DNA from 2 places in the Variovorax sp. VaC1 genome. Region 2 is predicted to be linked to the other one. Evidence: riboswitches for the same ligand, from Rfam matches in the RefSeq annotation. Region 2 holds a riboswitch; the other holds the start of a gene.
What was found. A riboswitch is a leader RNA that binds a small molecule or an ion and turns the genes downstream of it on or off. The one in region 2 is predicted to bind manganese.
Positions count from the first base shown of each region.

Region 1: it holds a riboswitch for manganese, as region 2 does, so the genes downstream of both, ACGLHS_RS21820 (TMEM165/GDT1 family protein) here and ACGLHS_RS26415 (sodium:calcium antiporter) in region 2, are expected to answer to the same signal.

Region 1 is NZ_JBIGLT010000005.1:382,469-397,972, forward strand. Features, by position in the region: gene ACGLHS_RS21775 (MFS transporter) at 1-740, shown strand, start outside; gene ACGLHS_RS21780 (alpha/beta hydrolase) at 758-1,609, opposite strand; gene ACGLHS_RS21785 (M20 family metallopeptidase) at 1,606-3,117, opposite strand; gene ACGLHS_RS21790 (DUF72 domain-containing protein) at 3,209-4,000, shown strand; gene ACGLHS_RS21795 (polymer-forming cytoskeletal protein) at 4,031-4,537, opposite strand; gene ACGLHS_RS21800 (ion transporter) at 4,673-5,632, shown strand; gene ACGLHS_RS21805 (IMPACT family protein) at 5,577-6,164, opposite strand; gene metW (methionine biosynthesis protein MetW) at 6,184-6,771, opposite strand; gene ACGLHS_RS21815 (homoserine O-acetyltransferase) at 6,768-8,009, opposite strand; gene ACGLHS_RS21820 (TMEM165/GDT1 family protein) at 8,143-8,706, opposite strand; yybP-ykoY riboswitch at 8,740-8,903, opposite strand; gene ACGLHS_RS21825 (RNA recognition motif domain-containing protein) at 9,164-9,709, shown strand; gene ACGLHS_RS21830 (SDR family oxidoreductase) at 9,810-10,595, opposite strand; gene lptC (LPS export ABC transporter periplasmic protein LptC) at 10,626-11,288, opposite strand; gene ACGLHS_RS21840 (KdsC family phosphatase) at 11,285-11,833, opposite strand; gene ACGLHS_RS21845 (SIS domain-containing protein) at 11,833-12,834, opposite strand; gene ACGLHS_RS21850 (monovalent cation:proton antiporter family protein) at 12,978-14,963, shown strand; gene ACGLHS_RS21855 (zinc ribbon domain-containing protein) at 15,097-15,504, opposite strand, start outside.
Region 2 is NZ_JBIGLT010000007.1:183,266-198,769, reverse strand. Features, by position in the region: gene ACGLHS_RS26480 (MarR family winged helix-turn-helix transcriptional regulator) at 1-520, opposite strand, end outside; gene ACGLHS_RS26475 (tripartite tricarboxylate transporter substrate-binding protein) at 729-1,706, shown strand; gene ACGLHS_RS26470 (mandelate racemase/muconate lactonizing enzyme family protein) at 1,723-2,889, opposite strand; gene ACGLHS_RS26465 (SDR family NAD(P)-dependent oxidoreductase) at 2,924-3,637, opposite strand; gene ACGLHS_RS26460 (Bug family tripartite tricarboxylate transporter substrate binding protein) at 3,627-4,607, opposite strand; gene ACGLHS_RS26455 (dihydrodipicolinate synthase family protein) at 4,661-5,599, opposite strand; gene ACGLHS_RS26450 (LysR family transcriptional regulator) at 5,717-6,652, shown strand; gene ACGLHS_RS26445 (Bug family tripartite tricarboxylate transporter substrate binding protein) at 6,752-7,723, opposite strand; gene ACGLHS_RS26440 (amidohydrolase family protein) at 7,752-8,627, opposite strand; gene ACGLHS_RS26435 (CaiB/BaiF CoA transferase family protein) at 8,624-9,805, opposite strand; gene ACGLHS_RS26430 (tripartite tricarboxylate transporter substrate binding protein) at 9,835-10,827, opposite strand; gene ACGLHS_RS26425 (HpcH/HpaI aldolase/citrate lyase family protein) at 10,865-11,737, opposite strand; gene ACGLHS_RS26420 (LysR family transcriptional regulator) at 11,814-12,731, shown strand; yybP-ykoY riboswitch at 12,795-13,003, shown strand; gene ACGLHS_RS26415 (sodium:calcium antiporter) at 13,011-14,015, shown strand; gene ACGLHS_RS26410 (hypothetical protein) at 14,032-14,160, shown strand; gene ACGLHS_RS26405 (sigma-70 family RNA polymerase sigma factor) at 14,291-14,797, shown strand; gene ACGLHS_RS26400 (FecR domain-containing protein) at 14,794-15,504, shown strand, end outside.

The DNA.
Region 1 (15,504 bases), on a different contig from region 2:
ACCTGGCAACCGTCACACGCGACGCGTTCGCCGTGCCATTTGCCGGCGCGTACCTCGCGCTGGCCGCGGTCGCGCTGCTGTCGATGGCGGTGATGCACTTCATCGAATTCCCGGCTACGCCAAAGCGCAACGACGCCGCGGGCGGACGACCGCTGCGCGAGATCGTGCGGCAGCCGGTGTTCATCGTGGCCGCGGCCTCGGGCGCGCTGGGCTACGGCGTGATGAACCTGCTGATGGCCGCCACGCCCATCGCCATGCAGATCTGCAGCCTGCCTTTTTCGGATGCCGCGCTGGTGCTCGAATGGCACGTGATCGGCATGTTCGCGCCGGGCTTCTTCACCGGCCACCTGATCCGCCGCTTCGGCGCGTTGCCGGTGATGGGCGTGGGGCTGGCGCTCAACCTCGGATGCATCGCGGTCGCGCTCTCGGGCGTCGAGCTGCATCACTTCATCGTGGCGCTGTGCCTGCTGGGCGTAGGCTGGAACTTCTTGTTCACCGGCAGCACGACGCTGTCACTCACGGCCTATACGCCCGAGGAGCGCGACCGGGCGCAAGGCGCGCTCAACTTCTGCGTGTTCGCGACGCTGGCACTGACCTCGTTCGCCTCGGGCGTGCTGGTCACGACACAGGGCTGGCAGCTGTTGAACTTCGGGTCGCTGGTGCCGGTGGCGCTGACAGGCATCGCGCTGATCTGGCTGGCGCGCAAGCAGCGAAGCGCCGCTGAGGCGACCGCCGCCTGACGGTCGCAGGCTGTTGCTCAGGCTGGCGGAAAGCGCCGGTCGAGCCAGCGCTGCAGGGCCGCGAACACGGGCGCGGCTTCCAGCTCGTTGAAGAGCTCGTGGTACAGCGACGGGAAGCAGTGCGCCTCGACCATGCCGCTGGGCGCGGCCGCTGCAGCGAATGCGCGGCTTGCGGAGGGCATCACGAGGCGGTCGTCGCCCGCATAGAGAAGCAGGGTGGGCACCGGCCAGTTGGCGGCGTGCTGCTGCACCGCGGCCCCTTCGTAGGCGAGGAAGCGCGCGAGCCGGCTGCCGACGCGATCGTGCGTGAGCGGATCGTCGCGGTAGGCCTGCACCACGGCCTGGTCGTGCGAGAGGTAGTTGTCGTCGAGCCCGTTGCCCACGCGCAGGTTCGGCGCGATGCGCGGCAGCACCGCGAGCAGCGCCTTCTGGAAACCGCTCAGGCCCGGGTCGAGCCCCGGCGACGACAGCACCAGCCCTTCAACCGGCCGCACGCCGCGCGCCACCAGACTCGCCGCAACCAAGCCACCAAGGCTATGCCCCAGCACCACCAAGGGCAGCCCGGGGTTTTCGCGGCGCGCATCGTCGATCACCAGCGCGAGATCGTCGACCAGCCGCAGTTCGCTCGGCAGGCCGCCGCGCGCACCGGTCGATTCGCCGTGGCCGTGGTGGTCATGCGCCCAGACGGCAAAGCCCCATTCGTGCAGGTCTTCGGCGAGTGCGTGATAGCGGCCGGCATGCTCGCCGAGCCCGTGCACCACGACCACCACCGCGCGCGGCTCGCCGGGGGCAGGCAGGCGGCGCAGCGCCAGCGTCTCGCCGTCCGGTGTGGACAGCGACACGCGATGCGGCAAGGGCAGTGCGCTCAAGCCGCCACGGGCTCCACGCTGGCGGCGCGGTGCGCGGCCGGGAGTGCGGAGATCACCTCGGCCACGGCAGCCGTCAGCTTCTTGGCGTAGGGCACGTGCAGGAACTCGTTGGGACCGTGCGCGTTGCTCTTCGGGCCGAGCACGCCGCAGACCATCATCTGCGCCTTGGGGAAGCCCGCACTGAGCATGTTCATCAGCGGGATCGTGCCGCCCTGGCCGATATAGCCGCACGACGCGCCGAAGTGCGCCCGCGAGGCCTTGTTGAGCGCATCCTCGAACCACGGCGTGATGGTCGGTGCGTTCCAGCCGGTGGCGCCGCCGTTGCTCTCGAAAGTGACGCGGGCCTGGTAGGGCGCGTTGTCTTCGAGCAGAGCCTTGAGCGTCTGCACCGTCTCGGCCGCATCGACCAGCGGCGGCAGGCGCAGCGAGAGCTTGAACGCGGTGTACGGACGCAGCACATTGCCCGCATCCTTCAGCGCCGGAAAGCCTTCGGCGCCGGTCACCGACAGCGTGGGCTTCCAGGTGCGGTTGAGCAATGCCTCGACCGGATCGGTGGTGGTCGGCAGCGCGAACATGGTCGAGCCGCCGCAGTCGTAGTGCGCCCACGGGAAGCGCTTGTAGACCTCGTCACCGAGGATGGCGGCCGTGGCCTTGGCTTGCGCGAGGCGGTCGGCCGGCACTTCGCAGTGGAAGCTTGCGGGCAGCAGACGGCCGGTGGCGCTGTCCTCGAGGCGGTCGAGCACCTGCCGCATGATGCGGAAGCTCGACGGCACGAGGCCCGAGGCGTCGCCCGAGTGGATGCCTTCAGTCAGCACCTCGACCTTGAGCGTGCCGCTGGCCATGCCGCGCAGCGAGGTCGTGAGCCACAACTGGTCGTAGTTGCCGGCGCCGGAGTCCAGGCAGATCACCAGCTCGACATTGCCCAGGCGCGGACGCAGCGCGTCGACGTAGGGCAGCAGGTCGTAGGAGCCGCTTTCCTCGCAGGTCTCGATCAAGCCGACGATGCGCGGATGCGCCACGCCCTGGCTCTTGAGCGCCTGCAGCGCGGCGACGCTGGCGTACACCGCATAGCCGTCGTCGGCGCCGCCGCGGCCGTAGAGCAGGCCGTTCTCGTACTTGGGCGTCCACGGGCCGAGGTCGTTGCGCCAGCCGGTGAATTCGGGTTGCTTGTCGAGGTGGCCGTACATCAGCACGGTCTCGGTCATGTCGGTGCCGGTGGCGGGCACTTCGAAGAACAGCACCGGCGTGCGGCCTTCCAGGCGCACGATCTCCAGCTTCAGGCCCTCGACCTTCTGGGCCTCGACCCAGGCGGCGGCATTGCGCAGCACGGTCTCGAGGTAGCCGTTGGCCGACCAGTCCTTGTCGAAGCCGGGCGACTTGGCGGGAATGGCGATGTAGTCGGTGAGTTGCTTGACGATGTCGCCGTCCCAGCGGGCGGTGACGTCGGAGAGGGCGCGCTCGGCATCGAGCAGGCCTGCGGGCATTTCGCGGTGCAGGGGGGCGTTCATCGTGGGTTCTCCGCGGGTGACGAAAAAAACGCATTTTGCGCCTTGGCGCGACCGCGCGTAGAGTGCGGGCGATCTCAACCCGGAGCGCAATGTGAGCAAGGCAGCATCGACTCGGACCAAGGTGGACATCAGGGTGGGCATCGGCGGCTGGACCTACGAGCCCTGGCGCGACAACTTCTACCCCCAGGGTCTCGCGCACGCGAAGGAGCTGAACTACGCGAGCCGCAAGCTGAGTGCCATCGAGATCAACGGCACCTACTACAGCACCTTCAAGCCCGAGACCTTCAGGAAATGGCACGACGACACGCCGGCCGACTTCATGTTCTCGATGAAGGCCTCGCGCTTCGCGACCAACCGCAAGCTGCTGTCGGGCGCGGGCGATTCGATCAAGCGCTTCATCGACAGCGGCGTGGCCGAGTTGGGCGACAAGCTGGGGCCGATCGTCTGGCAATTCATGCCGACCAAGCAGTTCGATGCGGAAGACTTCGAAGCCTTTCTCGAATTGCTGCCGAAGAAGGAGGGCAGCCGCACGCTGCGCCACGTGATGGACGTGCGGCACGAGAGCTTCATGGTGCCGGCCTACAAGGCGCTCGCGAAGAAGCACAAGGTGTCGACGGTGTTCACCGATGCCGACAAGTTTCCGTCGTTCGAGGAGCCCGAAGGCGACTTCGCCTATGCGCGGCTCATGATGGCCGACGCGAAGCTCAAGACCGGCTACGGGCCGAAGGCGCTCGACACCTGGGCCGAGCGCGCGCAGGGCTGGGCCGGATCGGCAACGAAGAAGCGCGACGTGTTCGTCTACTTCATCAACGGCGCCAAGGAAAAGGCACCGGCCGCGGCCGGTGCCTTGCTGGAGCGCCTGGGATGGACGCCGCCGGCCTGAAGCCGGACAGCGTGTAAACCGAAGACTGCGTTAGGCCTTGGCGCCGAAGCTGATCTCGCCCGACAGCTGGCCGCCTTCTTCGATCACGATCTTGCCGTAGCGGATCTTGCCGGTGACCTTGCCGGTCGAGTGAATGACGAGCTTCTCGCGCACGGTGAGGTTGCCGTCGAACACGCCGCGGATTTCGGCGATGTCGATTTCAGCCGAGCCCTTGAACTCGCCCTGCTCGGCGATCTGCATCAGGCGCGAGTCCATGGTCGCTTCGACCAGGCCTTCGACCACGAGCGTGTCGCAATCGGTGATCTCGACGCCCTTGAGCTTGATGTTCGGGCCGACGGTGAGCTTGCTGCCGCCTTCCTTGGCCGCAGGCGCTGCAGCCGCAGCGGTGCCGAGTCCGCCTTGTTGTGCGGTCAGCGATGAAGGATTGACGGGGGTACCGGAGAGATTGGTGCCCGAACCGACCAGCGGCGCGGGGCGGGACGTCAACGAGTCGGTGTCACGATCACGCTTGCCGAAAAAGGGGGACTGTGTAGCCAAAGGGGAGCTCCTCAAGAAAGGGACTATCGTAAGAACGCACTCATGGCCTGCGGCACTTCATTGCGCAATAAGCGTAACCGAATAAGTCGCTCCCGCGCATGACAATGGCCGCTCATGCCACCCAGGCCCTGGAAGATGACAAGCCCGAACACCGACTCCGCTCTCGCCGCACGCGCCATCTCGTCCACCACCGACGCCCGTTTCGACAAGCCCGCCAGCGGATGGCGGCGCACGCTGTTCACGGTGATCTTCGAGGCCGACACGCGGGCCGGGCTGCTGTTCGACCTGGCGCTGATCGCGGTGATCGTGGCCAGCGTGCTGGTGGTGATCCTGGACAGCGTGCAGTCGATCCGCGAGCAGTGGCGCCCTGTGTTCAATGCGCTCGAATGGGTGTTCACCATTCTCTTCACGCTCGAATACATCGCGCGGCTGTCGTGCGTGAACAAGCCGCTGCGCTATGCGCTGAGCTTCTATGGCGTGATCGACCTGCTCGCGCTGCTGCCGACCTTCCTGGTGGCGCTCGCGCCCGAGCTGGCCTACCTGATCGACGTGCGCGTGCTGCGGCTGTTGCGCGTGTTCCGCATCTTCAAGCTTTCGCGTTACTCGGTGGAGTACCGCGCGCTGGTGCTGGCGGTGGCATCGAGCCGCCGGAAGATCACGGTGTTCGTCGGCTTCGTGATGCTGGTGGTGCTGGTGATGGGCACGCTGATGTACGTGGTCGAAGGCCCGACGCACGGCTTCACCAGCATTCCGGTGGCGATCTACTGGGCCATCTCGACGATGGCCACGGTGGGCTTTGGCGACCTCGTGCCCAAGACCGACCTGGGCCGCGCGATCGCCTCGGTGATGATGCTGCTGGGCTGGGGCGTGCTGGCCGTGCCCACCGGCATCGTGACGGCGGAGATGGCGCGGCGCGGACCGAACGACGATGCGGCACCTGCGGCCGTGGCGCCGCGCGGCATCTTCGCCATGGCAGCGACAACGCCCGCACCGGCACCGGCACCGGCACCAGCGGCACCAGCGGTACCGGCCAAGCGCGTCACGCCTGCGGCCAGACGACGCGCCCTTGCGCAGCATCGTCGAGGCGGGCGATGAAGGCATCGGCCTCGGGCGCGGGGAGCGTGAAGGCGAAGTGCACGTCATCGCCGTGCCGCACGTCGTCGAGCACCGCACCCACTGCTGCAAGCTCGCGCCGCACCAGACCTTCGAGCGCATAGGGCACCGCGCAACGCAGGCTGCGCTGCCGCACCAGCGGCACGAGCGTGGCACCCAGGAGAGCCTGAGCGATGGCATCGGTGTAGGCCCGCACGAGGCCGCCCGCACCGAGCTTCACACCGCCGAAGTAGCGCACCACGGTCGCGAGCGAGCCTTCGATCTCCTGATGGCGCAGCACTTCCAGCATGGGGCGGCCGGCTGTGCCGCCGGGCTCGCCGTCGTCGTTGGCTGCCGACTGGCCACCGGCCATCAGCGCCCAGCACACGTGGGCAGCGGCAGGGTGTTCGGCACGCAGCGAGGCGACCACGGCCAGCGCAGCGGCCCGGTCGCTCACCGGTTGCACGCAGCCGATGAAGCGGCTCTTCTTGATGACCAGCTCGCTGTGAACCGGCTGCGCCAGCGTGAAGCTCATCCGGTGCGGTGCTCGCGGCTCAGCCGCCTCGCTCGAACTTGAAGACGGCCGTGCTGGCGCGCGCGTTCGGCAGCCAGCGCACGTCGCGCCCGTTCTGCAGGCCGAACGAATCGAGCACGCGCAGGTTGTTCTTGCCGGCCAGCATCTCGAAGTCCTTGAAGGTGCCGACGCGGATGTTGGGCGTGTCGTACCACTGGTAGGGCAGGCGGCGCGTCACCGGCATGCGGCCGCGCGCCACGCTCAGGCGGTTGGGCCAGTGCGCGAAGTTGGGAAAGGCGACGATGCCGAAGCGGCCGACGCGCGCGGTCTCGCGCAGCATCACCTCGGCATTGCGCAGGTGCTGCAGCGTGTCGATCTGCAGCACCACGTCGAACGAAGCGTCGTCGAACATCGCGAGGCCTTCATCGAGGTTGAGCTGGATCACGTCGACGCCGCGGCGGATGCACTGCAGCACGTTGCCGTCGGCAATCTCCACGCCGTAGCCGGTGCAGCCGCGCTCGCGCTGCAGCAGGTCGAGCAGGGCGCCGTCGCCGCAGCCGAGGTCGAGCACGCGCGAGCCCTGGGGCACCAGTGCAGCAATCAGTCGTTGGGTGTCGAGGTCGCTCATGCAGTAGTACTCCCCCCCAGGCTTGCCACTTCGTGTGCTGCGCCAACCCCCTTCAGGGGGCCCGCGCCTTGGGGCGGCCCGGCGGCGCTCGTTTCCTGCGCCACGCGTTCGAAGTAAGAGCGCACCACGCCCATGTAGCGCACGTCGTCGAGCAGAAAGGCATCGTGCCCGTGCGGCGCATCGATCTCGGCGTAGCTCACGTTGCGGCGGTTGTCGAGCAGTGCCTTCACCAGTTCGCGGCTGCGCGCGGGCGAGAAGCGCCAGTCGGTCTTGAAGCTCACGAGCAGGAACTTGGCCGTGGCCTGCGCCAGTGCCTTGCTGAGCTGGCCACCGTGGCTGCGTGCCGGGTCGAAGTAGTCGAGCGCGCGGGTGATCAGCAGGTAGGTGTTGGCGTCGAAGTACTCGCTGAACTTGTCGCCCTGGTAGCGCAGGTAGCTTTCGATCTGGAACTCGACGTCCTGCGTGGAGTAGCGGTAGTCGAGGCCGACCGTTTCGCCCTCGACCGCGCTGCGCAGGATGCGGCCGAACTTCTCGTTCATCACGTCGTCGCTGAGGTACGTGATGTGGCCGATCATGCGGGCGATGCGCAGGCCGCGCTTGGGGATCACGCCGTGTTGGTAGAAGTGGCCGCCGTGGAAGTCGGGATCGGTCACGATGGCGCGGCGCGCGACTTCGTTGAAGGCGATGTTCTCGGCCGTGAGGTTGGGCGCGCTGGCCACCACCACGGCGTGCCGCACGCGGTCGGGGTACTGCAGCGTCCATGACAGCGCCTGCATGCCGCCGAGGCTGCCGCCCATGACGGCCGCGAGCGTGCGGATACCCAGCGCATCCAGCAGCCCGGCCTGGGCGTCGACCCAGTCTTCGACCGTCACCACCGGGAAGTCGGCGCCGTAGATGCTGCCCGTGGCCGGGTTGACGTGCATCGGGCCGGTCGAGCCGAAGCACGAGCCGAGATTGTTGACGCCGATCACGAAAAAGCGGTCGGTGTCGACCGGCTTGCCGGGCCCGACCATGTTGTCCCACCAGCCCTCGGAGCGGGCCTGGCCCTCGTAGACCCCCGCGACGTGGTGCGAGGCATTGAGCGCATGGCACACCAGCACCGCATTGCTGCGGTCGGCGTTCAACGTGCCATAGGTCTCGTAGGCGAGTGTGTAGTCGCTGATCGACGTGCCGCTGCGCAGGGCCAGCGGGCCCGCGAACTGCATCGACTGCGAAGTGACGACCAAAGGTGACGGCATGAATGAAAAAACCCGGCCTCGCCAAAAACGAGCCGGGTCTGCCGCGCCTGTCTTTAGCTGAATTTATAAAGCGCCCGCAAGCTGAAGCAAATCGGCGCAAGGGGCAGTATATCGCCCCGTCGGATAACGACTGCTACCAGCCGATGATCATGATGATGCCGAGCACCAGGAAGATCGCGGCGGAGATGCCGTGCACGAGCTTGATGGGCACGCGCTTCACGATCTTGTCGCCCAGCCACACCACCGGTGCATTGGCCAGCATCATGCCCAGCGTGGTGCCGGCAACGACCCAGAAATAGTCCTGGGTGAAGCGAGCCGCGAGCATGACGGTGGCGATCTGCGTCTTGTCGCCCATCTCGGCCAGGAAGAACGCGATGACCGTGGTGCCGAAGACGCCGAATTGCGAGACGCCGGGGGCGTCGTCATCGTCGAGCTTGTCGGGAATCAGCATCCAGGCGGCCATCGCGATGAACGAGCCGCCCAGGATCCAGCGAAGGGCCTCGGCCCCGAGCCAGTGCGTGATGTAGTTGCCCACGGCACCTGCAAGGGCGTGGTTGACGATGGTGGCGACGAAGATGCCGAGCACGATCGGCCAGGGTTTCCTGAAACGGGCAGCGAGCAAGAGGGCCAAAAGTTGGGTCTTGTCGCCCATTTCGGCGAGCGCAACTACGCCGGTTGCAACGAGAAAAGCTTCCATGATGAACGTGGGTTCCTTGGGCCGAAGGACGCAATTGACCGTGCAACACCTTCGGCCATATTTCCCGAAGTTGCACGGTCAAAGGTCTCGCCAGGTGTGTTCACTGCACGCGCCATGTCCTGTGTGGGACAGGACAAGTCTGTTGACGCGGGCCCTTCTCGCAAATCGGAAGGCGGCTACTCCCCAATGACGGGGCGGATTCTACCTGTAACGCCAAGGACCTCTTCCCGATTCCGTAAGCGTGCGCTAGCTTTTAAAGTTTTGACAAGTGCTACCGCAAGAAGCAATTTTCTGCTTGCTTTTCGGATATTTCACCCATAATGCACGAGCCTCCCTCTTCATTTTGGTGGGGAGGCAGTTCGGTGATCGGTCAGTTTCGCGCGACTCGACGGCTCTCGTTTGAGTGATGCTTTCGGGACTCCATCGCTTTTCTTGATGTGTTTATAGGAGTCCCTTGATGGGCAACAAACTGTACGTCGGCAACCTGCCTTACTCGGTGCGCGACGGTGATCTCGAGCAGGCCTTCGGCCAGTTCGGCGCAGTGACCAGCGCCAAGGTCATGATGGAGCGCGACACCGGCCGCTCGAAGGGCTTCGGCTTCGTCGAGATGGGCAGTGACGCGGAAGCGCAGGCAGCCATCACCGGCATGAACGGTCAGCCTCTGGGCGGCCGCAGCGTCGTCGTCAATGAAGCACGTCCCATGGAAGCACGTCCCCCGCGCAGCGGTGGCGGCGGCTACGGTGGTGGTGGCGGCGGTGGTTATGGTGGCGGTGGCTACGGCGGCGGTGGTGGTGGCGGCTACGGTGGTGGCGGCGATCGCAGCGGCGGCGGTGGTCGCTCCGGCGGTGGCGGCTACGGCGGCGGTGGCCGCAGTGGTGGCGGGGGCGGTGGTGGCGATGGCGGTTTCCGCAGCCCCTACGGCGCTGGCCCCCGTGGCGGCGGCGGTGGTGGTCGCAGCGGTGGTGGCGGTGGCTACGGCGGTGGCGGCAACAGCGGCTACTGATCCACGCGCTTCAACGCACGAAGACAAAAGGCTCCCTCGGGAGCCTTTTTCAATGGGTCTGCACGTGTGGCGCCTTTGCGCCTTTTCTTCTTCAGCTTGTTCAGGCTTCCCCGCTGCGCTTCTTGCGCGCGCGGCCCTGCACCGCCCGGTCGAGCACGGCATTGGGCAGCATGCGCATGATCTTGGCGACCACGCCCATCTGCCACGGGATCACGCGGTAGCTCGTGCCGGCCTCGATGGCGCGCAGCGCCTGCGCGGCGAAGTCCTCGGCCTTCATCAGGAAGGGCATTCCATAGCGGTTGCCCTGCGTCAGCGGCGTGTCGATATAGCCCGGGCAGAGCGTGACCACCTTGACGCCGCTGTTGTGCAGTTCGCCGCGCAGGCTCTCGCAGTACGCGACCACGCCGGCCTTGCTGGCGCAATACGCGCCGTGCCCCGGCAGCCCGCGAATGGCGGCCACGCTGGCGATGCCGACCAGCCGGCCGCTGCCACGCTTCCTCATGGCCTCCACGAACGGATGGAAGGTAGCGGCCAGCCCGACGTTGTTGGTGGCAAAGGTCTGCGCCAGCACGTCGAGGTCTTCACGCTGCGCGGTGTCGATGCCGACGCTGATGCCGGCATTGGCGATCACCACGTCGGGCAGCCCCTGCTGCGCGATGCAGGCGGCGCCGGCGGCCACGATGCTGTCTGTCTGCGCCACGTCCGCGCTATAGACCTGGTAGCGATCGGCACTCAATTGGCGAGCCTTGGCCCACGATTCGATCTCCCCCGTGCGCCGCGCGACCAGCGCCAGGCGATAGCCCGCGTCGCTGAAGCTCGCGGCCAGGGCCTGGCCGATGCCGCTCGATGCGCCGGTGATGAAAACAAGCGGAGAAGGCGTGGTCATGCGTGAGTGGCTTCCGGGTTCTTCTTTTTTTCAGCGCTTCTTGGCCGGTGGCGGCGCAAGCATCGCCGGCGAGGGCATCAGCAGGCCGCGCACCCGGCCATTCAGGTTGGCCACGCCGCTCAGGTTGTCGTAGTCGAGCGTGTCGCCCGTGAACTGGTCGGCCCCGCGAATGAGGGTGACCGGCTTGTTGGACGTGACACGCTCGGTGTCCAGGAAGGTGTGCAGGAACTCGCCACGGAATTCAAGGCGCGGCATCGGCTTGCCGTTGGGCCCCACGGCCGGGTCGCGAATGACGATGGCGTTGCCGAACAGCTGGATCTCGCTGCCGTCGGAATTCGACAGCCCGCGGTTGGCCGTCGAGCGGGTGACCAGCCCTTCGGGCGACACGGAGCGCATGCGCACCATGTCCACTTCGAGGGTGTCGGTGTCCGGGTAGTGCCGGCCTTCGGTGCCGTGAAGTTCGCTGCGCAGCTCGCCGCTGGGCAGGAAGTTCTTGATCACGAAGTCGCGCATGAAGTAGTCGGGCTCGTGCGTGGGCGCGACCTTGGCGGCGGGCTCCAGCAGCTTGGGCGCATTGCGCACCAGCCAGTACGTACCGAGCGCCACGGCCGCCGTCAGGATGATGGGCAGGTAGATCGTCGCGCGGTCGAGCGCGTCGCGCACCAGGTTCCACGCGCGTTTGATGTCGGTCATCGGTTCGGGCCCATGGCCGCGTCGAGCAGCGACCGGTACTGGCCGCAGGCTGTCAGAAGCAGATCGCAGAATTCGCGCGCCGCGCCTTCGCCGCCGCGTGCCTGGGTGACGTAGCGCGCGATGCCCCGCACCTCGGCATGCGCATTGGCGGGCGCCGCGGCAAAGCCGACGCGTGTCAGCACCGGCAGGTCGGGCCAGTCGTCGCCGATGGCGGCAGCCTGCGCCCAGCCGAAGCCCAACTGGTCGAGCATGGCCTGGGCGGCGGGCAGCTTGTCTTCGGTGCCGTAGCGCACGTGCTCGATGCCCAAGGCTTCGAGCCGCACGCGCAGCGGCTTGGAGTCGCGGCCCGTGATCACGGCCGGTGTGATGCCGGCCTTGCGCAGCAGCTTCAGGCCGTAGCCGTCGAGGATGCTGAAGCGCTTGAGCGTCTCGCCATGCTCGGTGAAGTACACGCCGCCGTCGGTCAGGACGCCGTCGATGTCGAAGAAAACGATGCGCACGTCCTGCGCGGCGAGCAAGGTCTCGGCCTGGAACTCGAGAGGCATCAGATGACCTTCGCGCGCATCAGGTCGTTGGTGTTGATCGCGCCGACGATCACGCCCGCGCCGTCGATCACGAACAGGCGGGTGATGCCGCATTGCTCCATCAGTTCGGCGGCTTCCACCGCCAGCGCGTCGACGCGGATGGTGCGCGGGTCGCGGTGCATCACGTCGGCCGCCTTGGGCGTGCGCAGGTCGGCGCCCGCTTCGATCAGGCGGCGCAGGTCGCCGTCGGTGAAGATGCCCGAAGCGCGGCCATCGGGCTCGACCACCGCGGCGGCGCCGAAGCCCTTGATGCTCATGGCCCGCATCAGCTCGCTGATGGTGGCGGACGGCGGCACGCGCGGCACTTCGTCGCCCGAGCGCATCACGTCGCTGACATGGGTGAGGAGCTTGCGCCCGAGCGCGCCGCCCGGGTGCGAGCGCGCGAAATCTTCCGAGCCGAAGCCGCGCGCGTCGAGCAGCGCCACCGCCAGCGCATCGCCCATCGCCATCTGGGCGGTGGTGCTTGCGGTGGGGGCGAGGTTGAGGGGGCAGGCTTCCTTGGCAACGCCGGCGTCGATCACGATGTCGGCGTGGCGCGCGAGGGTGGAATCGGCGCGGCCGGTCATGGCGATCAGGGGCACGCTCTGGCGCTTGACCACCGGCAGGATAACGGTGAGCTCGTCGACCTCGCCGCTGTTGGAAATCGCGAGCACCAGGTCGACCGACTTGATCATGCCGAGGTCGCCGTGGCTGGCCTCGGCCGGGTGCACGAACATCGCGGGCGTGCCGGTGGAGGCGAGGGTGGCGGCGATCTTGCGGCCGACGTGGCCGCTCTTGCCCATGCCCATCACGACCACGCGGCCGCGAACGTCGAGGATCTTGCGCACGGCCTCCACAAAACTCGGGCCAACCCGGGTCTTCAGACCGAGGACGGCTTCGGCTTCGATGTCGAAGGTGACGCGTGCCCGAGCGAGGATGGCTTCGGGGTCGACCACAAGGGCCGGGGCGGGGCGGGAGCTCATCGCCGGATTTTACGGGCCACGGGCCTGTCCCCACGCCCGGCACTTTGTGCCCCTGGCTCCCCCCGGAGACGGTCGCCCGCGCCCTGGGTACCCGGTGCCTTCCCGAACGCGTGCGCACGGGTCTTGCTCTAGCATCGGCGCCTATGTCTTCGTTCGATCTCACGCTGTTGTATTTGCTGGCCGCGGTGATCGGCGTGGTGGTCTGCCGGTCGCTGAAGCTGCCGCCGATGCTGGGCTACCTGTCGGCCGGCGTGCTGATCGGGCCGCATGCGTTTGCATTGGCGCAGAACTCCGAAGGCATCCGCCACCTGGGCGAGTTCGGCGTGGTGTTCCTGATGTTCGTGATCGGGCTCGAATTCAGCCTGCCCAAGCTGCGCGCCATGCGCAAGCACGTGTTCGGGCTCGGCCTGCTGCAGGTGCTGCTGACGATGGCCTTCGCCACGATCGGCGCGCTGCTCATCTCCACGCAGCTGCCGCCCTCCTGGCGCCTGGGCTGGCAGACGACGCTGGCGCTGTCGGGCGCGCTCACCATGAGCAGCACCGCCATCGTGGTCAAGCTGATGGCCGAGCGGCTCGAACTCGAAAGCGAGCACGGCAAGCGCGTGATGGGCGTGCTGCTGTTCCAGGATCTGGCAGTGGTGCCGTTGCTGGTGCTGATCCCCGCGCTCGGCGCGCCGCCCGAGGCGCTGGCCAAGGCGCTCGGCCTGGCGCTGCTGAAGGCGACCTTCCTGATCGGCGTGCTGCTCTATGGCGGCCCGCGCATCATGCGCTGGTGGCTCACGCTCGTGGCCCGGCGGCGCAGCGAAGAACTCTTCATCCTGAACGTGCTGCTGATCACGCTGGGGCTCGCGTGGCTGACCGAACTGGCCGGCCTGAGCCTGGCGCTGGGCGCCTTCATCGCGGGCATGCTGGTGTCGGAGACCGAATACAAGCACCAGGTCGAGACCGACATCCGCCCCTTCCACGACGTGCTGCTGGGGCTGTTCTTCATCACGGTCGGCATGTCGCTCGACTGGCACATCGTGGTGGAGCGCTGGCTGCTGGTGGGCGTGCTGCTGGCGGTGCCGCTGCTGTTCAAGCTGGCGCTGGTGACGGTGCTGGCGCGCGTGCTGGGCGCCACCTCGGGGGTGTCGCTGCGCACCGGCCTTTACCTGGCGCAGGCGGGCGAATTCGGCTTCGTGCTGTTGACGCTGGCGCAAGAGCGCAGCCTGCTGCCGCCCTGGCTGGCCAACCCGGTGCTGGCCTCGATGGTGCTGTCGATGCTGGCCACGCCTTTCATCATCATGTACAGCAACGCCATCGTGCGAAAGCTGGTGGCCAGCGACTGGCTGCAGCAATCGCTGCAGATGACCACCATCGCGCGCAAGACCATCAACACCGCGCAGCACGTGATCATCTGCGGCTACGGGCGCTGCGGCCAGAACCTGGCGCGCATCCTCGAGCGCGAAGGCATTCCCTACATGGCGCTCGACCTCGACCCCGATCGCGTGCGCCAGGCCGCCGCTGCCGGCGACTCGGTGGTGTTCGGCGATGCGGCCCGGCTGCAGGCCCTGATGGCGGCCGGCTTGGCCCGTGCCAGCGCGGTGGTCGTCACCTATCTCGACGTGCCGGGCGCGATGAAGGTGCTGGCCAACACCCGCGCCCATGCGCCGCACGTGCCGGTGATCGTGCGCACGCAGGACGACCACGACCTTGAAAAACTGCAGGCCGCCGGCGCCACCGAGGTGGTGCCCGAGGCCATCGAAGGTTCGCTGATGCTTGCAAGCCATGCGCTGGCGCTGGTCGGCGTGCCGATGCGCCGCGTGATCCGCGTCGTGCAAGACCAGCGCGATGCCCGCTACAACCTGCTGCGCGGCTACTTCCATGGCGCCGACGACGACAAGGCCGACGAGATCGACCACGAGCGGCTCAACAGCTTCACCCTCACACCGGGTGCACGCGCGATCGGCCAGAGCCTTGAGCAGATCGCGTTGCCGACACTGAATGTGCGCGTGGCCAGCCTGCGTCGCCACGATGGCCAGGCCCGCACGCCGGCCGGCGACACGGTGCTGTCGGACGGCGACACGCTGGTGCTGTCGGGCAAGCCCGCCGCGCTGTCGATCGCTATAGAGCGGCTGCAGAAAGGCTGATCGCCTGAGCCTGACGGGGTGGTCGTCTGCTCCATTTCACGGAAGTCATGGCGCCGGATCTGCCTGACTCCGGCGACCACCCCAGCAACACGGAAAGCATGCGCGACACGAAGTGCGCGCAGCCAGCGGCAAATCAGTTGATCAACGTGGGATTGCGCTTTTCTTCTTCGATGCGCTGCTGACGGCGCACCGCTTCGCATTGCGCGTGCGCCTTGTATTCGGGCTTCAGGCACTGAGCAGCCATGCACTGCGCCCTGGCGATGAAGTTGCGGTCGCCGCACATGGCCATCGGTTCGGCCGCAGGCGCGGGTGCCGGCGGCGGAGTTGCCGCAACGGCCGGTGCGGAAGGCTCCGGAGCGCTCGGCGGCGACGACGCTGCCGTCGCCTGCTTGCGCGGCTTGACGGCGGGCTTGGGAGGAGGTGCCACCACAGGTGCCGGTGGCGCTTCAGCTTCGGGCGTTGTCACCTGCGGCTGCACGGGCGGTTCGGCGGCGGCGGGCGCTGGCGGCGCTTCGACCGGCGGCGTTGCGACAACGGCGGC
Region 2 (15,504 bases):
GCCGCGTGCCTCCGGAACGCCGGTCGGCTTTTTCCACGACGGCGCCTTGCGCGATCAACTCGCCGCCGCGCTGCTCCAGGTGCCGCAGGCAACGCAAAAAGATGTCGAGCTCCGAAGGATCGATGCCCGCCAGCAGGTCGGTGTTGAGCGCTGCGATCCGCGGGAACAGCCTGGCGAAGAGCTGTTGGCCCGAAGGGCTCAGGCGCACGTGCACCTCGCGCCCGTCTTGCGCATCCTGGCGCCGCTCGACCAGCTTCTTGTCGACGAGGCTGCGCAGCCCGCGCGAGGTGCGCACGCGGTCCAGCTGCAGGTGCGCGGCGAGCGTCGACGACGTCAGCTCGCCTTCTTGCGCGAGCGTGCCGATCATTCCCCACTCGCGGCGCGTGATGCCGAAGCCGCCTTCGACGAGGCGCGTCGCCATGCCGCTGCCGGCGCGCGCGGCGCGCGACAGCCGGTACAGCAACAGGTCGTCCAGGGATTGCGGCGCGCGCAACGCTGCCGCGTCGGGAAAGGATTGCATACGGATGGATTCAGAAGGGCCGGGAGTGTGGTCCGCTCGCCTCAGCGCACAGGTGATGGATTAGATCAACTGTTTGTGGCGTACGTATAACTCGGTAACAAGTTTCCACAAGCAGCAACAGGTTCGGCGGGCGATTTTCGCTGTGCAGGAATCGCGCCTGCCTGACTGTCTGCCTGCCTGCTCATCACCCCCGCCTCCAGGAGATCCGATGGTTGCATTCCTTTCCCGGCGCAAGCTCATGGCATGGGGCATGGCCCTTGCCGCCTGCGCACCCGTGGCCCATGCCCAGGCACCCGCGCTGGACGCGCCGCTGAGCCTCGTGGTCGGCTACGCCCCCGGCGGCAGCACAGACCGCATCGCGCGCCTGATCGCGGAGCGGCTGACGCCCAAGCTCGGCGTGGCGGTGACTGTCGAGAACCGCCCCGGCGAAGGCGGCCGGCTGGCGGCCAAGGAGGTCAAGCGCGCACCCGCGGGGCAGAACGTGCTGATGCTCGGCAACCCCGCGGTGATGGTGGTGGCGCCGCTCGTCTTCAAGGACGCGGGCTACGACCCCGACAAGGACTTCGTGCCCGTCTCGCAGGTCAGCAGCTACGACTTCGCGCTCGCGGTGGGCAACAAGCTGCAGCTCGACCGCGCGATGTTCCTGGTCGGGCGGCTCTGGGCGCATCCCGAAGAGGCGGTCTTCGGCGTGCCGGCCACCGGCAGCCTGCCGCACTTCTTCGGCCTGATGGTGGGCGATGCGCTGAGCGTGCAGCCGCAGATCAAGGGCTATGGCGGATCGGCGCCGCTGTCGGCCGACCTGATCGGCGGCAGCCTGCCGATTGCCATCGACACGCTCGACTCGGTCTATGCCCAGCATGTGGCCGGCAAGATCCGCATCCTGGCCGTGTCGGGCAAGAAGCGCGCGAGCTTCGCGCCCGGCATTCCGACCTTCCGCGAGGCCGGCATGAAGATCGATGCCGATGGCTGGAACACCTTCTTCGCGCCCAGCTCGATGGCACCCGCGAAGGTGCAGCTGCTGGCCAATGCGATCCACGATGTGATGAAAGACCCGGGGCTGCAGAAGGCGGCCGACGCGCTCTACATCACGCCCGTGGTGAGCACCGCCGCGGAGACCGCGCAGATGCTCAAGGCCTATCGCCAGCAGTGGGAGCCGGTGGTGCGCCGCTCGGGTTTCCAGCCCTGAGCGTTCAATCGTTCATTCAGCTCGCGAGGGCGCGCATCTCGGCAATGAGATCGGCCTTGCCCTCGAAGCCGATGCCCGGCAGCGGCGGCAGCGTGACGTAGCCGTTGTCTACCTTCACGCCATCGGGGAAGCCGCCGTAGGGCTGGAACAGGTCGGGGTAGCTCTCGTTGCCGCCGAGCCCGAGGCCCGCTGCAATCGCCAGCGACATCTGGTGGCCGCCGTGCGGAATGCAGCGCGAGGGCGACCAGCCGTGCGCCTTCAGCATGTCGAGCGTGCGCAGGTACTCCACCAGCCCATAGCTCAGCGCGCAGTCGAACTGCAGCCAGTCGCGGTCGGGCCGCATGCCGCCGTGGCGAATCAGGTTGCGTGCGTCCTGCATCGAGAACAGGTTCTCGCCCGTGGCCATGGGGCCGGCATACACCTCGCCCAGCTTCGCCTGCAGTTCGTAGTCGAGCGGATCGCCGGCTTCCTCGTACCAGAACAGCGGGTACTGCGACAGCGCGCGGCCGTAGTCGATGGCGGTGGGCAGGTCGAAGCGGCCGTTGGCGTCCACCGCCAGTTGCTGGCCGGGGCCGAGGAGCTTGAGCACCGATTCGATGCGCTCGCAATCTTCCGCGAGCGAGGCGCCGCCGATCTTCATCTTCACCACCGAGTAGCCGCGCTCCAGGTAGCTGGTCATCTCGCGCTGCAGTCCTTCCAGCCCCTTGCCCGGGTGGTAGTAGCCGCCGGCCGCATAGACGAACACGCGCGGGTTGGGCGTGCCGTTGCCGTAGCGTTCGGCCAGCAACTGGTAGAGCGGCTTGCCGGCGATCTTGGCGACCGCGTCCCACACGGCCATGTCGATGGTGCCGACGGCCACCGAGCGCTCGCCGTGGCCGCCGGGCTTCTCGTTGATCATCATGCGGGCCCAGATCTTGTGCGCGTCGAGGTTGTCGCCCGTCTCGTCGATGAGCGATGCGGGATCGGCTTCGAGCAGGCGCGGCAAAAAGCGCTCGCGGATCAGGCCGCCCTGGCCATAGCGGCCGTTGGAGTTGAAGCCGTAGCCGACGACGGGCTTGCCATCGCGGATCACGTCGGTGACCACTGCCACCAGGCTCAGGGTCATCTTCGAGAAGTCGATGTAGGCGTTGCGGATGTCCGACTTGATGGGGCGCGTGGACTCGCGGATGTCGACGATTTTCATGGTCTGTCTGTGATGAAAAAGAAAGGAAAAAAACTCAGCGGTGCAGCGACGCACCGCCGCAGATGGCGATGTCCTGCCCGGTGATGGCGGCGGCGGATGGAGAAAGCAAGAAGCCGGCGAGCGCGGCGATTTCTTCCGGCTGGATCAGCCGGCCGATGGGCGGCAGGCGCGGCGCGCTGTCCGCGCGCGCGGGGTCCTGCAGCATCGATGTTTGTGTGGCGCCGGGCGACACCACGTTGATCGTCACGCCCCGGTCGGCGACTTCCGCCGCCCAGCTTCGCGCGAGCGCGATCAGCGCGGCCTTGGTCGCGGCGTACTGTCCGCGTCCGGGCATGCCTTGCGCGACGCGGCTGCCGACGAACACCACGCGGCCACCGGTGCCGCGCGCGGCCATCGCGGGCACGAGGGCATCGGCCAGCCGTGTGGCCGCATCGACGTGCAGGCGCCACATCAGCTCCCCGCCCGCGTGGTCGAGACGGCCCAGCGGGCCCACGCGCAGCACGCCGGCCGCATGCACCAGCGCGTCGACGTCTCCGAGCGTGGCCGTGGCGCGCGCGATGTCTTCAGGCTGCGACAGGTCGACCGTCGCATGCGTGAAGCCCGCCTGCGACAGCAGCGTCGGCGCCGCGAGGTCGAGCCCGCTCACGCGCCAGCCTTGCGCCAGCAGGTGCAACGCGATGGCGCGGCCGATGCCGCCGCTGCTGCCCGTCACCACGGCATGCGGCACTGCGGTGCCCTCATTCGACATGGATGCTGCCTTCCACAATGATCTTCTTCGAGCGCGCCATGTCGGCCGCCTGGAACCTGGCGAAGTCGTCGACGCTGCCCGGCGTGAGCAGCAGGCCCTGCGCGTTGAGCGTCTCGCGCATGTCGGTGCCCAAGGCCTTGTTGACCTCGGCATTCAGCCGCTGCGTGATGGCGGGCGGCAGCTTCGCCGGGCCCCACAGCCCATACCAGCTGTAGAACTCGTAGCCCGGAATGCTCTCGGCCACCGTGGGCACGTTCGGCAGGCTCGTGGCGCGCGTGGCCGAGGTCACTGCAATCACCTTCACCATGCCGCTCTTTTGGTACTGCAGCGAGCCGAGGATGGGGTCGATGAAGCCGTCGATCTGCCCGCCGATCAAATCCTGGAAGGCCGGCGCGGTGCCCTTGTACGGCACGATCAAATAGTCGAGCCCGCCGCCCGCGCGCTTGAGCAACTCGGTCGACAGGTGGCCGGCCGAGCCGATCGAGCCCACCGCGAAAGTCATCTTGCCCGGATGCGCCTTGGCATAGGCAATGAGCGACTTCACGTCGGTCACCGGCAGGTTCTTGTTGATGGCCACCGACAGCGGTGCCTTGGCGACCAGCGCCACCGGTGCGAAGTCTTTCACCACGTCGTAGGGCACGGACTTCATCGTCATCGGCGCGGTCGTGAAGGTCGAGGCGTTGAACAGCAGCGTGTAGCCATCCGCCGGTGCCTTGGACACCACGTCGGCGCCGATGATGCCGTTGCCGCCGGACCGGTTCTCGACGATGAAGGTCTGTCCCGTCTGCTCGCCGAGCTTCTGCGCCAGCAGGCGGCCGATGGTGTCGAGCGTGCCGCCCGGCGGAAACGGGATCACCATGCGCACCGGCCTGCTTGGCCAGGTCTGTTGGGCAAAGCCCGGAGCAGCTGCGGCCAGCGCGAGGGCCATGAGCGTGGCCTGCGCGGCGCGCAGGAAATGGTGGCGTTGCATGTCTCTTGTCTCCTTGTGTTTATCGGAAAGACCCGGCGGTGCCGGGCGGGCGCTCAGCGCCTGGACAGGCCGGCCTGCTGCACGGCTGCGTGCAGCGCTTCCATCTCGCGCGCGTTGGGCGCTTCGGTCGGCGGGCGCACCGTGGCGTTGTCGAGCACGCCGGCCAGGTACATGCCGCCCTTCATGCGCGCATGCGCTTCGCCGGTCGGCTCGCCACCGCCGTACACCGCATCCTTGAGCGGCGTGATGAGTGCCTGCATCGCCATCGCCTTCTTCAGGTCGCCGGCCTTCACCGCATTCCACAGGTCGATGATGAGTTGCGGGATGAAGGTCGCGAAGCCGACCAGCGCGCCATCGACGCCTTGCACCATCGAGGCCAGCAGGTATTCGTCGTGGCAGGTGAGGATCGCCTTCGACGCATCGGCCTCGCGGATCGCCTGGATGTCGCGGGCGTACTTGTTCATGTCACGCTGCCCGACCTTGAAGGCCTGCAGGTAGGGCAGGCGGGCCAGTTCGGCCAGCAGCTGCGAGGAGTACGAGGCGCGCGTCCATGCCGGGTACACGTGGCAGACCAGGTCCAGTTCGGGCGCGGCGCGGTGGATGGCGTCGAAGTACTGCAGCGCATGCCCCGGCGTGAAGCCGAAGCGCAGCCAGTGGTGCGGCGGCATCACGTCGAGCGCCACGGCACCGGCGGCCTGCGCGGCGCGCGCATGCTCGGCGGCTTCGGCCAGCCCTTCGCACACGATGGACGAGATCACCGGCATGCGGCCGCGCAGTTCGTCGGCAACGATGCGGGTCACTTCGGCGCGCTCGGTGGGGGTCAGCGAGAACACCTCGCCGGTGTGGCCATTGGTCATGATCGCCACCACGCCGTCATGGCCTGCTAGCCACGAAGCGAGCTTGCGCAAGGCCGGCTCGTCGATGCGGTGGTCGGCGGTGAAGGGGCAGGAAATGGCGGGAATGATCCCGCGATAATTCGCGATGGAAGGCATGCTGTGTCTCCGTTGGGGTTCGAGGTGCAGGAATGCGTGCATCTTTTGCTGGCGGGGTGCGAACCGTCCAATACTCGAATCGCATACAACTATTCAAACCACCAGATCGCGCTGTGCATGGGCCCCGGCAACCGACCCCTCGACCTCGAATGGCTGGAAGATTTCCTGGCCCTGGCCGAGACCGGCAATTTCTCGCGCGCCGCGCAGGCACGCGCCATCGCGCAGCCCGCGTTCAGCCGCCACATCCGCGCGTTGGAAGAGTGGGTGGGCGTCGACCTGTTCGACCGCAGCGCGCACCCGACTGCGCTGACAGCCGCGGGCAAGCGCTTTCAGCCGCTGCTGCAGGAAGTGCTGGCCGGCCTTGAAGCCGCTCGCATCAAGGCGAAGGCCGCGCACGACCTCGCCGCCGCGAGCCTGAGCTTCGCGGCCACGCACGTGCTGTCGCTCACCTTCTTTCCGCGCTGGCTGGGCAGCATCGAGGCCCGGCTGACCCTGGGCCCGATCCAGACGATTTCAGACAGCTCCCTGGCCTGCGAAGACCTGATGCTGCAGCGCCGCGTGCAGTTCGTGCTGTGCCACGGCCATGCCGATGCACCCGGCAGGCTGGACGATGCGCAGTACCCGATGCAACGCCTGAGCGACGACGTGCTGCTGCCGGTCGCGGCGCCCGATGCGAGCGGTGGGCCGCTGCACGCGCTCGGCAGCGGACAGGCGCCGTCGGTGCTGGCGTACAGCGAGGCCTCGGGCCTGGGGCGGATCATGCGGTCGATCCAGGACAGCGAGTTCGGCAAGGACTTCGCTTCATCGCTGTCGGTGGTCTTCACCGCGCACCACGCCGCGCTGCTGCGCACGATGGCACTCGAAGGGCGTGGCCTTGCGTGGTTGCCGATGAGCCTGGTGGCGGACGACCTGCGCAATGGCACGCTGGTGGATGCCGGCGCGGGCGCGTGGCGGGTGCCGGTGGACATCCGGCTGTACCGGCAGACCGCGCACATGGCGCCGGTGGCCGAGGCGCTGTGGCAGCTGGTCAATGACGGTGTGTCGCGCGGCTGAATTCTTCAGGCCATCGAAACGGCAGTGCGCCCGACACACCACCGGACCAGGCCTGTGGCGTCTTCACGCTCGACGTGAGCGAAGGCGCGGCCCGGCGAATCAATCGACCCGGATATTGCGCGCACGCACCAGCGCGCTGACGCGGCCGGTTTCGTCCTGCACGAACTTCGAGAACGCCTCGGGCGTCGTGCCCGCAGGTTCCAGTCCGAGCTGCAGCAGCTTTTGTCGGACCTTGGGTTCGTTGACCGCTGCCTGCACTGCCTTGCCGAGCTTCTGCACGATGTCGGGCGGTGTGCCCTTGGGCAGGAACACGCCGTTCCACTCGACGACGTTGTAGCCCGGCAGGCCCGACTCGGCGAGCGTCGGTGTGTCGGGCAAGGTGGGCACGCGCTTGGCCGAACTCACGGCCAGCGCGCGCAGCTTGCCCGACTGCACATAGCCGAGGGTCGATGCCGCGTTGCCGAAGTAGGCCGACACCTGCTCGCCCATCACGTCGGTCAGCGCGGGCGCGCCGCCTTTGTAAGGCACATGCATCAGGTTGATCTTCGCCTGCTCGTTCAGCGCTTCGCCGGCCAGGTGCGAGCCGGTGCCACCGCCCGCCGAGGCAAAGCTCAGCTTGCCGGGGTTCTTGCGCGCGAAGTCCAGGAACTCGGCCACCGTCTTGTATGGCGCGGTGGCAGGCACCACGAGGATCTGCGGCGCGGTGGCCACCAACGACACCGGAATGAAGTCTTTCGCCGCGTCGAAGGGCAGCTTGCGCAGCGACGGATTGACAGAGAACGCCGACGCGTCGTAGAGCACCGTGTAGCCGTCGCGGGGCGCCTTGGCCACGTTGTCGGCGCCGATCACGCCGCCCGCGCCGGGCTTGTTGTCGATGATGATCTGCTGGCCCAGCGCAATGCTCATCTGCTGCGCGACGATGCGCGCCGTGTTGTCGGCACCGCCGCCCGCGGCGTAGGGCACCACCATGCGGATCGGCTTGTCGGGCCATGCGGCGGTCCAGCCCAGCAGCGGCATGCAGGCGGCCAGCGCCGCGATCGATGTCAGGACGCGTCTTCTTCTTGTCTTCATTCGGATGTCTCGCTCGGTCTTTGTGGTTTCAGGAAAAGTCGTAGAGCCGCGCCGGGTTGTCGACCAGCACACGGTGGCGCGTGGCCGCATCGGGCACCCACTCGCCGAGCAGGTCGAACAGCACCGCGTCGTCGGGCTTGGCGATGGGCTCCGTGGGGTGTGGCCAGTCGCTGCCCCACACCACGCGCTCGGGTGCCTGTTGCACCCAGGCCCGCGCGATGGCGGTCGTGTCCGCATAGCCACCGGCTGCGCCCACCTTGGAATCGAGGTAGGCGCCGGACAGCTTGATCCACGTGCGGCCGTTGTCGCGCAGCCGGCTGATGACGCCGAACGCGGGATGCGATGCGGCATCGGGCAAGGGCAGCCGCGCGAGATGGTCGAACACGATCGTGCAGGGCAGGCGCGCCAGCAAGGCTGCGTGTGCCGCGATCTGGTCGGCGTTCCAGTGCAGCTGCACATGCCAGCCCAGCGCATGCACGCGCTGCGCCAGGGGCTCGACCATGGAGAAATCGGTCGCCGCGTGCGTGGGCGTGTAGAGCGTGAAGCGGATGCCGCGAATGCCACCCGCGTGCAGGCGTTCGAGTTCGGCATCGGTCACCTCGGGCCGCACCACCGCAATGCCTCGCGCATGCGCGGCGCCGAGCGATTGGATGGCCGCCAGCGTCACGCTGTTGTCGGTGCCGTGCGCGCGCGGCTGCACGACGACCGTGCGCTGCGTGCCGATGCGCTGCTGCAGCAGGCGGTAGTCGTCGACGGTGGCGCCATCGACCATGGCATCCGGTGCGCCGAAATGCGCGAAGCGGCGGTCGTAGATGTGCATGTGCGCGTCGCAGGCGCCCGCGGGCGCCACGTCGATGGGCTTGTGCGTGCCGCTGCTGTGGGGATACGCGGCGCTCGTGCTCATGTTGCCTTGCGCACTGACAGCACCGCGTCGGTGTGCTGCCCCAGCGTCGGCGCGGCAAAGGGCTCGGGGCCCGGCGTGCGGCCGAACTGCACCGGCCGTGTGAAGCCGCGGTAGGTGCCCAGCGTGGGGTGCGCGAAGGTCGCCACCATGTCTTCGGCCAGCACCTGCTCGTTGTCGAACATGTCCTCGACCGTGCGCGCGGCGGAGCAGGGCACGTCTTCGCCGAACAGCGCTTCCCATTCGAGCGCGGTGCGCGTGGCCAGCGCGGTGCGCAGCTTCGGCACGATCTCGGCGAAATGCTGCGCGCGCTTGCGCACCGAGTCATAGCGTTCGTCGGCCGCGAGTTCGGGCAAGCCGACCTTGGCGCACAGCGCCTGCCAGAAATGCGGCGTGTTGGCCGAGATGTAGATGTAGCCCTCGCGCGTCGGGTGCAGGCCGGTGATGCCGCCCGAGCGCATGTCGCGCCCCACGTCTTTCGGCTCGCCCTCGGCCCACACCATGCGCGCCGACTGCATCGTGAGCGCCGAGCGCAGCAGCGACACGCCGACGTACTGGCCCTGGCCGCTTTTCTCGCGCTCGTACAGCGCCGAGGCCACGCCCGCGGCCACCAGCGCGGCCGCGTAGTAGTCGACCACCGAGCCATACAGAATTTCGGGTGCTTCGCCGCGCTTGCCTTGCAGCGCGCACATGCCGGTCATGGTCTGCAGCACCTGGTCGTAGCCCGCCTTCTCGCGCAGCGGACCGGTTTCTCCATAGCCGGTGACGCTGCAATAGATCAGGCGCGGATTGACGGTTTTCAGTTGGTCATAAGCGATGCCAAGCCGGGGCGGCACGCTGGGCCGGAAGTTATGCACCAGCACGTCGGCCGTGCGCACCAGCGCCATCAGCGCGGCGAGGTCGTCCGCGTTCTTCAGGTCGAGCACCGCGCCGAGCTTGCTGCGGTTGACGCCGATGAACGCGCGGCTCTCGGCTTCCAGCGTCGAAGGGTACTTGCGCAGGTTGTCGCCGGTGGGCGGCTCGATCTTGATGACTTCTGCGCCCTGGTCGGCCAGCAGCGAGCAGCCGTACGGGCCCGCGATGTAGGCGCTCAGATCGAGCACGCGCAGGCCGCTCAACGGCCCGGCCGGGCCGCCGCGCGCAGGCAGGCGTGTGTCGTCTTGGGGGGCGTCGAGGCTCATGGATCTTTCTTTCTCTTTGTCGTCTGTCTTCAGTCGGCGGTGATGTTCTGTTGGCGCGCCAGCGTCTTCCAGCGCGCCACGTCGTCGGCGATGACGGTGCCGAACTGCGCCGGCGTGAGCGGCGTGGCGATGGCGCCTTCGCGCAGGAAGTTGGCCGCGATCGCGGGCTTGGCCAGGATGCGGTTGACGGCGCCGTTGAGCCTGGCGACCACATCGGGCGGCGTGCCGGCCGGTGCCAGCAGGCCCCACCAGAGCTCGAATTCGTAGCCCGGCACCGCCGTGGACATCGGCGTGAGTTCGGGCGCGACCGGGCTGGCCTTCAGGCTCGTGATGCCGACGGCGCGCAGCTTGCCGGCACGCACCATCGGCAGCAGCGACGGGCCGCTGGAGATCAGCAGCTGCGTCTGGTTGCCGATCAGGTCGGTCACGGCCGGGCCCATGCCCTTGTAGGGGATGTGCGCGATCTGCAGGTCGCCCACCTTGGCCTTGAGCAGCTCGGTGCCGAACTGGTTGACGCTGCCCGAGCCCGACGACGCGTAGTTGTACTGGCCCGGCTTTGCCTTGATGGCGGCGATCAGCTCGGCCGGCGTCTTTGCCGGAAAGTCGTTGTTGACCGCGACGATGAACGGTCCCTTGGCGAACATGGCCACGGGCGCCAGGCCCTTGACCGGATCGAAGGGGAGCTTCGATTGCACGGCCGCGTTGGTCGTCATGCTCGAAGACACCGCCACCAGCAGGTAGCCGTCGGGCGTGGCCTTGGCGACCTGCGCGGTGCCGGTGTTGCCGCTCGCGCCGGGGCGGTTGTCGATGATCACGGGCTGCTTGAGTTCGTCGCCCAACTCTTTGGCCACCTGGCGCGCGAAGGTGTCGTTCGAGCCGCCGGCCGGATAGGGAACGACGATGGTGACGGGCTTGGCGGGGTACGCGGGCGGCTGTGCGAACACGTTGGCGCCTGGCAGGCCAATGCCTGAAAGAAGGGCCATGGCAAGGGCTAGATCGCGCAGGCGAAGGGATGTAGGCATGTGTCTTGTCTCCGGTTTTTTTCTTGAAGCGAGAGGGTCAGACCGGCAGCAGGCCGAGGCTGCGCGCGCTCGCGACGATGGCGCGCGCGCGGATCACGAAGGGGATGTCGATCATTTTTCCGTCCACGACATAGGCGCCTACGCCATTCGCATCGGCGTCGCGGGCGGCCTCGACCACCTTGCATGCGTGCGCGATTTCTTCGTCGGTGGGGCGGAACACCTCGTTGGCGATGGCGATCTGGCTCGGGTGAATGCAGGTCTTTCCGAGAAAGCCGAGGTTGCGCGACAGCATGGCCTCGGCGCGGAAGCCTTCGGCGTCTCGGATGTCGGCGAAGGCGCCGTCGTAGGCGTAGATGCCCGCTTCGCCGGCGGCCATGCGCACCGCGAACATCGCCTGCTGGATGGCCGCAGGCTCGCGCCGCGCAATGCCCAGCGGCTCGAACAGATCGCCCAGGCCCAGCTGCAGGCCCATCACGCGCGGATGGGCCAGTGCGAGTTGCGACGTGGTGCGCAAGGCAGCAGCCGACTCGATGTTCAGCAGCAGGCCGACGGGCGTGCGCACGCCGTTGGCCTGTTCGGCGCGCTCGATCGCCTCGACCGCGGCGCGCACGTGCGCGGGGCTTTCCGGCTTCGGCAGGTTGATGATGTGCACGCCGGGCTGCACCGTCGCTGCCACGTCGTGCGCGAAGTACGGCGTGTCCATGGCGTTGACGCGAACGATCAGCGTCTTGCCGGATGCGGTGGTGTCACTGCCTTGCAGCAGCAGTTGCCGCACGGTGTTGCGCGCCTCGTTCTTGCGCGGTTCGGACACCGCGTCTTCCAGGTCGAGGCAGATGCCATCGGCCGCGCTGACCAACGCCTTGGCGAACAACTCGGGGCGCGTGCCGGGAACGAACAGTTTGCTTCTCATGCACCGCAGTGTGTGCAGTTCATGAGATTAGAAAAACATATGCTCTCTATGATCAGATGATAGAAAATTTATCTTCATGGAAACGGCCTACCTGCACAGCTTTCTCCTGGTGGTGGAATCGGGCTCGATGTCGGAGGCCGCGCGCCGCCTCGACCTGACGCCCGCGGCGGTGGCCCAGCAGATCCGCACGCTGGAGCGCGAACTCAATGCGCCGCTGCTGGCGCGCGCCGGCCGCACGGTGCAGCCCACTGAGGCGGGGCACCAGCTGGTGCAGCGGGCCCGCAACCTGCTGCGCGAGGTGGGCGACATCAAGGCGCTGCTGGGCAGCGACGCGGCGGGTGGCGAACTGCTCATCGGCACTATCAACACGGCCATTCACAGCCTGCTGCCGGACATCCTCGCGCGCTTCGTGAAGACGCATCCGGGCGCCAAGGTCTTTTTGCAATCGGGCACGACGGCGACGCTCTACAAGGCGGTGCAGCAGGGCGAGCTCGACGCGGCCGTGTGCCTGTACCCGCCCTATGTGCTCGCCAAGACCTTCGACTGGTCGCTGCTGCGCGAAGAGCCGCTGGTGCTGCTGGCGCCGAGCCGCCTGGCGCGGCGCGATCCGCACGAGCTGCTGAGAACCTCGCCGCTGATCCGCTACGACCGCAACCTCGGCGGCGGCAAGCAGGCCGACCGCTACCTGCGCGCGGCGGGCATCGCGCCGCAGGAGCGCTTCGAGCTCAGTTCGTTGCTGGCCATCGCGATGATGGTCGATCGCGGCCTGGGCGTTTCGCTGGTGCCCGACATTGCATCGCCGCTGCTGGAAGGCCAGCGCGTGACGAAGATCCCGTTGCCGCTGCCGTCGGAGCCGCGCCGCTTCGGCATCCTGTGGCAGCGCGCATCGCCGCGCCTGCGGCTGATCCAGGGTTTTGTCGAAAGCGCCGAGATCGTCGTCTCCGGCAAGGGGCCGGCGCGCGGACCGGGCCGCCGCAGCCAACCCGCAGTTTGAGGAGATGGCAACGCGGCTCGATCGCCTGTCATCTCTTTTTCTTCCGGGCTTGGCATAATCGCGGCTCCTGTCATTGGGGAGTAGCTAACCTTTCGTTCTTCGAAAGGTGCTCACGTCAACAGTCTTGGAGTTCTGCGAATTCCATGGCGTGAGCTTCAACCGGAACCGTCTCGGTTTCCGGCTTGACCAGCGAGACCTTTGGCCACAGCGTGAACCGTCAGCCGGACGAGCCACGTTGCTGTGCCAATGGTTCACTGCTTGTCCGGCGCCCCACGTTCCATGCTTACTACATTGGTCTTGTTTGCCTTGTCCGCAGGCGCGATCTATTTCGCCTGCGAGTTCTTCGTCAATGGCGTGGAGTGGCTCGGCCACCGCCTGAATCTCAGCGCCACCGCCACCGGCACCGTGCTTGCGGCATTCGGCACCGCATTGCCGGAAAGCGCGGTCACCTTCACCGCCGTGGTGATGGGCAGCACGCCGGCGCAGAAGGACATCGGTGTCGGTGCCGCTCTCGGCGGTCCGCTGGTCCTTGCCACCATCGCCTACGCGGTGGTCGGCTTTGCGCTGATCGCCAACCGGCGCAAGCAGCAGGGGCTGGCCAACCGGCACGAGGTTGCTGTCGACCAGCGCAGGCTGAGCCGCGACCAGGCCTGGTTCATGGCGATCTTCGTGGTGAAGGCGGGCCTGGGCCTGGTGGTTTTCAGCATCAAGCCGTGGCTCGGCGTGCTGTTCCTGGCGGCCTATGCGATCTACGTCTGGCGCGAGCTTCGGGGTGGAGAAAGCGAGGGCGCGGAAGATTTCGAGCCGCTCAAGATCCGCCCGAAGGACGCCAATCCGCCCCTGTTCTGGGTGGCGCTGCAAACCATCGCGGCACTGGCGGTCGTCGCGGCGGCATCGCATGTCTTCGTCATCCAGCTCGAATCGCTCGGCATCGCGTTCGGCATGTCGCCGCACATGGTGGCGCTGCTGCTGAGCCCGGTGGCCACCGAACTGCCGGAGACGATGAACGCGTTGATCTGGGTGCGCCAGGGCAAGGAGCGGCTGGCGCTTGCCAACATCTCCGGCGCCATGATGATCCAGGCGACGATTCCCAGCGCATTGGGCCTGTTCTTCACGCCGTGGCTGTTCGACGGGCCGCTCATGGCCGCCGCCGTGGTGACGATGGTGGCCGTGGCTTTCCTGTGGTCGCTGTTCCGGCGCGGCGTCATGGACACCCGGCTGCTGGCCAGCGCAGGCCTGCTGTACTTCGTCTTCGCGGGGTACGTCGTTTGGTATTTCAGCTGACGCACGGCCGCGTTCCATGGCGAGACTCGCGGCCCGCGCGCTTTGCAGGGCGCTGCAGCGGCACTGGCATTGGGTTGCCGTGGCGGTGGTCGTGATGCTCTACCTGGGGTTCAACGTCTGCGAATGGGTGGCGATCTGCCCGTAGCGCCGCTTCGCGACCATGCCGGATGCAGTCCGGCAACGGCGGCCCGTCCCAAGCCATGAGGTCTTTTGTATAATTGAGAACAGTTCTTATTAACTTCTGACCGCGGCTTGACCGGCTGCGTGGGAAAGCCATGTCGGCCGCCGAGTTCGCGTTGCAGCATCAAGTGAAGGGGTTGTACAGCGACCATCACGGGTGGCTGCATGCGTGGCTGCGCAGAAAGCTGGGCTGCTCGCACAACGCCGCCGACCTGGCGCACGACACCTTCGTGCGCGTGCTAAGCAAGAAGGAGCCCGTGGCGGCGGCTGAGCCTCGCGCGTACTTGGCGACCATCGCGCACGGGCTGGTGGTCGATTTCCACCGGCGCCGCGCGCTCGAGCGGGCCTACCTCGACACGCTGGCCGCGCTGCCCGAGCCGCAGATGCCGTCGCTCGAAGCGCGGGCCATCGTGCTCGAGGCCCTCACGGCCATCGACGCCATGCTCGACGGCATGAAGCCGGCGGTGCGGCAGGCCTTCATCCTTTCGCAGCTCGACGGGCTCACCTACGCCGAGATCGCCCGGCGCCTGGGCGTGACGGTGCGCACGGTCAACAACTACATGCTCAAGGCCATCGAGCATTGCTACCTGCTCGCACCGTGAGAACACCGCAACCCGAATCGACGGCCACGGTGCACGGCACCGGCGCGCCGGCCCGCACCGAACTCGACGTGCGCAAGGAGGCGGTTGCCTGGTACGCGCGCCTGTGCTCGGGCGATGCGCTCGAAGCCGACAAGGCCGCGTGGCAACGCTGGCGCCAGGCGCACCCCGATCATCAGCGGGCCTGGCAACGGCTCGAGGCCATGCAGGCCACCTTGCGGCGCGTGCCGGGGCATATCGCCGCGTCCACCTTGCGCGCGGCACAGCCCGACCGGCGCCGCGTGCTGCGCGGCATCGGCGTCGTGGCCTCGGGCGGTGCGCTGGCGTACCTCTCGTGGCAGGCGGTTGATGCGCAAGGCGGCTGGCATGCGTGGCTGGCCGACCATCGCACGGGCACCGGCGAGCAGCAGTCCGTCGAGCTGGCCGATGGCTCGAAGCTCTTGCTGAACACGCGCACGTCCGTCGATGTGGCGATGAATGCTTCGCGCCGGGTCGTCCGGCTGCGGGAGGGCGAGATCCTGGTCGAGACCGCGAAGCACCGCGGCCTGCGTGTTGATGCGCAGGTCGATGCGCGGCCCTTCACGGTCGAGACCGATCACGGCCGCATCGTCGCACTCGGCACCCGCTTCACGGTTCGGCGCGATGGTGACCGGACGGCCGTGACGGTGCTGGAAGACGCCGTGGAAATCCGCGCGTCCGAGGCGCCCGAA